2 linked regions of the Prochlorococcus marinus CUG1415 genome follow. The protein of the gene in region 1 interacts with the protein of each later gene in a pairwise test. Links are inferred from orthologs where the notes say so. Each region holds a gene or a part of one and is shown in the gene's direction. Other genes may lie near its edges.

Evidence for each region. The genes of interacting proteins can lie anywhere in the genome.
Region 2: the proteins of ribD (region 1) and accC interact in binary tests that used the Escherichia coli proteins (3 or more experiments, as listed by UniProt). The link is inferred for Prochlorococcus marinus CUG1415 from one-to-one orthologs.

The regions. Positions count from the first base shown.
Region 1 is NZ_JAAORL010000002.1:222,570-225,504, reverse strand. The notes cover bases 15-2,871. They hold ribD (bifunctional diaminohydroxyphosphoribosylaminopyrimidine deaminase/5-amino-6-(5-phosphoribosylamino)uracil reductase RibD), read left to right. Parts: upstream 15-824; coding sequence 825-1,919; downstream 1,920-2,871. Other genes in these bases: ftsH (ATP-dependent zinc metalloprotease FtsH), read left to right, coding at 2,039-2,871; HA143_RS07285 (DUF3122 domain-containing protein), read left to right, coding at 309-809; HA143_RS07290 (hypothetical protein), read left to right, coding at 83-334. In the rest of the region: more of ftsH, read left to right, coding at 2,872-2,935. UniProt on the Escherichia coli protein: Converts 2,5-diamino-6-(ribosylamino)-4(3h)-pyrimidinone 5'-phosphate into 5-amino-6-(ribosylamino)-2,4(1h,3h)-pyrimidinedione 5'-phosphate.
Region 2 is NZ_JAAORL010000001.1:74,218-77,112, forward strand. The notes cover bases 48-2,864. They hold accC (acetyl-CoA carboxylase biotin carboxylase subunit), read left to right. Parts: upstream 48-689; coding sequence 690-2,039; downstream 2,040-2,864. Other genes in these bases: HA143_RS00370 (glycosyl transferase), read right to left, coding at 48-341; HA143_RS00385 (YggT family protein), read right to left, coding at 2,058-2,363; psbX (photosystem II reaction center X protein), read left to right, coding at 2,454-2,639; HA143_RS00395 (Ycf66 family protein), read left to right, coding at 2,718-2,864. Outside these bases: more of HA143_RS00370, read right to left, coding at 1-47; more of HA143_RS00395, read left to right, coding at 2,865-2,895. UniProt on the Escherichia coli protein: This protein is a component of the acetyl coenzyme A carboxylase complex; first, biotin carboxylase catalyzes the carboxylation of the carrier protein and then the transcarboxylase transfers the carboxyl group to form malonyl-CoA.

The DNA.
Region 1 (2,935 bases):
AATATTTAATGAAAAGGAACTAAACTGTTTGAATGTTTTATTAAATTATTTTATGATTATTCGAGTTATCATAGTAAATTAATTGTCTGAAAGGAGAAAGAGATTACATGATTTATTGTTAACTCTAATTAATAAGGATAATGAATTTGAGTTTATTGAGGAAGATTCTAGCGATTTAACATCTAGCTATTCTGAAAAAGACACTTTGAATTTATCTCGAGTTATAGAAAAAAATCGTAAAATAATCAAAAGGTATCAAGCTATTGTAAGAACAGCTGTAACTTTAGATGCCCTTATGGATTCTGAAAATGAAGAAAATTACAAAATCAAATAAAAATATTTTTTTAAAAGGAATATTACTTTTGATTTTACTACTATCCTTTATTTTTAACCCAATAAAAGTATCTGCAGAAGTTGCAGAAACAGAAATAAATGGGGAGTTAATAAATGCTAGTAGTGAGTTTTTAAGGGACTTGGACTTTGAAACTTGGCAATTAGTAGCTTATAAATCACCTCTATTTGCAGATAAATTGATCTTGAGAGTAATAGGTTATCCAGGAAATCTTAGGATTGATCATCCCACTGACTTGAGGGTTGAATCAGGCAGAAAACAGTGGCTTTTAGATGATAAAACATTACTTAATGTAGAATTAGCAAATGATGGAAGACAAGCTGCTGCAGAATTTGATCTTGATGAATTGATTAAAAATTTAGATAAAAATAGACCATTAAGATTATTTTTGTCAGGAGTTTTTTCTGAGTTACCTGTTCCTCCTTACCTAGTTAAAGAATGGAGATCATTAAGTTGATTATTGATAGAAGAAATGTCTAAAAAAAATGTAAGCCATACAAAATGGATGAAAAGAGCAATTTTTTTGGCTTCTTTAGGTAAAAATACAACTAGTCCTAACCCAAAGGTGGGAGCAGTAATACTTGATAAAAATGGAAACCTTATTTCAGAAGGATTTCATTTCAAGGCCGGGATGCCCCATGCCGAGGCAATGGCTTTTAGGAATTTAAAAAAGGATGCTAAAGGGGGATCAATGTATGTAAATCTTGAACCTTGCTGCCACCAAGGTAAAACACCTCCATGTGTAGATAAAGTAATATCGTCAGGGATAAGAAAGGTATATGTATCTATTCAAGATCCTGATAAAAGAGTCTCTGGTAAAGGTATTAAATTGCTAAAAGAAGCTGGAATTCGAGTTCACTTAGGATTATGTAAAAAAGAATCCTTAGAATTAAATAAAGCTTTCATTCATAGGAATATTACAAAAAAGTCATTTGGTGTTCTTAAATGGGCTATGAGTATTGATGGCCGAATAGGTTTAAAAAATGGCAAAAGTAAATGGATTACTAGTGAGCAATCAAGGTCAATAGTTCATTCTTTTAGAGCAGAATTTGATGCAATAATCATTGGTGGAAACACATTAAGGAAAGATAATCCACTTTTGACTACCAGAGGTTCAAAAAATCCTGAGCCTTTGCGAGTTGTTTTTACAAAAAGTTTAGATCTCCCCTCAAAATCTAGTCTTTGGGATTGTAATAAAGCAAAAACTATAGTTATTTATGATTCTTCCACAGCAAATGAAAGCTACCTCAAAAGGATTCCAAAATGTGTGGAGGTTGAAAAGATACCATCAGATAATCCAGAGTTAATTTCAAAATTACTTGCTAAAAGAGGGTGTAATAAAATCCTGTGGGAATGTGGTCCTAGATTGGCTACCGCCGCTATCCAAACTAATTGTATTCAGGAAATTATTACTTTTATTGCTCCAAAAATATTAGGTGGAGAAAATAGTATGAATCCCTTTGGTGATTTTGACTTTAGAGAAATGGATGAAATTATTAAATTAAGTAATTCACAGGTTAGTTTGATCGGTAATGATATATGCGTTAAGAATTCATTTGAAAATTAATTTTTCATACTTAATTCTTATTCATCAAAGTATATAGCGTTCGGTTCTTACCCAAAAAAAATAATACGGATACGGAAACTTTTTGTTTAGTTTATAATGAGTAAAAATTGATCACTACCATGCCAATAAGACAAGATGATAATCAACCTAATAGAAGATTTGGAATTGTTAATATCATCTTAATAGGAGTTGGAGCATTACTTTTATTTAGTAGTCTTTTCCCTAATCAAAATATGCAAATACCTAGGGTTCCTTACTCTTTATTTATAGATCAAGTGAATGATGGAGAAGTAAAAAGAGCTTATATTACGCAAGAACAAATTAGATATGAGTTAAATGGAGCAGAAGAAGGCGCACCTTCGGTTTTAGCAACAACCCCAATTTTTGACATGGACCTTCCACAAAGGTTAGAAAGTAAGGGGGTAGAATTTGCTGCTGCTCCTCCCAAAAAACCTAACATCTTCTCAACAATTTTAAGCTGGGTTGTTCCGCCTTTAATTTTTATCCTCGTTTTACAATTTTTCGCCAGAAGAAGTATGGGAGGCGGAGGTGCTCAAGGAGCTCTAAGTTTTACTAAAAGTAAAGCCAAAGTTTATGTACCCGATGATGAATCAAAAGTAACATTTGATGATGTGGCAGGAGTTGATGAAGCTAAGGACGAATTAACTGAAATAGTTGACTTCTTAAAAAGACCTGAGAGATATACAGATATTGGGGCTAGAATTCCCAAAGGAGTTCTTCTTGTAGGCCCTCCTGGAACTGGAAAGACTCTCCTCTCTAAAGCTGTTGCTGGAGAGGCTGAAGTCCCTTTCTTTATTATTTCAGGTTCCGAGTTTGTAGAATTGTTTGTTGGAGCTGGAGCAGCCAGAGTTAGAGATTTGTTTGAACAAGCCAAGAAAAAAGCACCATGTATTATCTTCATTGACGAATTGGATGCTATTGGAAAAAGTCGTTCAGGTTCAATGGGAGTTGTTGGTGGTAATGATGAAAGAGAACAAACATTAAATCAGCTACTT
Region 2 (2,895 bases), on another replicon or contig:
CAAAATTGATCCCCACCAAGGAAAATAACCATTCCTTTTTTTGGCCAATTAGCAAACGAATGTGGGTTTATTAATAATTTCCAAAAACTCTTTGATTTTGTAATTAATTCGAATTTATTCCATGAGTGTGCGACTGTAAATTCTTTACCAGTTGCATTTGGACAAGGAACCAGAACCAACCTAAGAATGAAATCTAGTTTCTCGTTATCACATAGAGATCCATTTATTTTGTTAAGCTCCTCTACTACAGGCCTTACCCATGTAGCTAATTCACCAGGACCATTAGATACTATAACTACTGCAAGTGATTTTTTGTTCATTGCAGTTAAACCAGAATACATCAAATGCGGACGGCGAGACTTGAACTCGCAAGGCCTAAGCCACACGCTCCTTAGACGTGCGCGTCTACCAATTCCGCCACGTCCGCAAAGGGCTTTCAAGCACAGCTAGGTGCCTTAACCTTAAAAATATCATACATTATGACTGTAATCAGGATGTAGTTCTCAGAGGGAATTTTTGAATATTGTGAATTATTTTTCTATTGCATAAAACAAATATTTTTACTCATTTAACGTTCGAGGTTGTATTGTAAAAAAATGTCCTAAGATCACTAAAAAAATTTTGTTAAATACTTTGGCAAATAATTTTTTATTTTAAGTCATTTTCATTTCTTCAATTTAATTTTCATAATGGTTGAAAAAGTTTTAATTGCTAATCGTGGAGAAATAGCTTTACGAATTGTCAGAAGTTGTAGAGAACTAGGTATTTCAACAGTGGCAGTTTTTAGCACTGTAGATAAAAAAGCATTGCATGTTCAGCTTGCTGATGAAGCAGTTTGTGTTGGAGACTCGCTAAGTAATAAGAGTTATTTAAATATTCCAAATATACTTGCTGCTGCTACATCTAGAGGCGTTGATGCTATTCATCCTGGTTATGGATTTCTTGCTGAAAATGATAAATTTGCTGAGATGTGTAACGACCATGGCATAGTTTTTATTGGGCCATCTCCTAAAGCTATTAGATCTATGGGAGATAAATCCACAGCTAAAGAAACTATGGAAGAAGTAGGAGTTCCAACAGTACCTGGAAGTAAAGGCTTGTTATCTAATGTTGATGAGGCTTATAAATTGGCAGAGGATATTGGCTATCCAGTAATTATCAAAGCAACTGCTGGAGGAGGTGGAAGAGGCATGAGGTTGGTTGAAAATGCAGATAATCTTGAAAAAATGTTTAAAGCAGCTCAAGGTGAAGCAGAAGCAGCTTTTGGTAATGATGGTCTATATATGGAAAAATTTATAAAGAAGCCAAGACATGTAGAAATTCAAATTTTGGCAGATAGGTCGGGTAACGTTGTTCATTTAGGAGAGCGAGATTGTTCAGTTCAAAGAAGACATCAGAAATTATTGGAAGAGTCTCCTAGCCCTGCAATTAACACCGAACTAAGAAAAAAAATGGGAAATGCAGCGATTGCTGCTGCAAAAAGTATCGGTTACGAAGGAGCTGGTACAGTTGAATTTTTAGTCGATGATGATGATAATTTTTATTTCATGGAAATGAACACTAGGATTCAAGTTGAACATCCTGTTACTGAAATGGTTACAGGCGTAGACTTAATAGCTGAGCAAATTAAGATCGCAAGCGGAGCTAACTTGGAATTTAATCAAGATGATATCAATTTAAATGGTCATGCCATTGAATGTAGAATCAATGCTGAAGATCCATCTCATAATTTCCGGCCATCACCTGGAAAAATAACTGGGTGGCTTCCTCCCGGAGGTCCTGGTGTAAGAGTGGATAGTCATGTTTATACTGGTTATGAAATACCTCCATTTTATGACTCCTTAATTGGTAAATTAATAGTCTGGGGAAAAGATCGAAATACTGCAATTAAACGTATGAATAGGGCCTTAAATGAATGCGCAGTAACCGGTATTCCTACAACAATTAACTTTCATTTAACCTTATTGAATAAAGCTAAATTTAAGGAAGGTAAGATACATACAAAATATGTTGAAGAAGAATTGTTACCCAATTACTGAGGAATAATTAAATAATCTCTATGAGATGTGTGTATGCAATGCAAGTTTTATAAGCCCTTGTTGACCTACTAAAATCTCTCTTAAAAAACTGATGACTCCAATCCAAATTACTGGTCCTATATCAACTCCTCCTATAGGGGGAATTAATTTCCTTGTTTGATTAAGGATAGAGCTTGATGGTATCGAAATGAATAACCACAAACCTTTACTTAAATCAATTTTTGGGTACCAAGTAAGAATTAATCTAATTAAGAAAACTATAGTTAGATATGATAAAGAAATTCCTAAACTAATATCTAAAATTTGGAGAGAGTTTTCAAGCAAGGAAATCACAAATATTTAATTCATCTTAATAAATAACCCATTAAATAGTATTTAATTCGTATTATAAATTGAGAATTAAATATTTAAAAAGTGTTTCAAATTTCAAATTTATTACTAGCTGCGGATTTTTCTGCCCAAGTTGCAAATAATTCCGCAGTTGGAATGATAGGTAGTTTTATTGCAGCCGCTTTACTTATCGTAATTCCAGCCACAGCCTTTTTGATTTTTGTTAGCCAAAAAGACTCCCTTGATCGTACTTCTACTGGAAGACGCTAGTTTTTATAGAAGTTTTAAGTAAACTATATATAGGGTGATTTATTTTTCCCTTTAAAACATAAATTTTGGAGAAAGAATGTGGTCAATGCTAGTCTCAATTGGGCCAGTATTGTTGGTATAGTTCTTGCAGTATGTGGAGGCGGTCTTTACTTTTTACGATCCGTTAAACCTGCATTAGCAAGAGATTATGATGTCTTCTTTGCAGCTATAGGACTTTTGTGCGGTGGAATATTATTTTTTCAAGGCTGGAGATTAG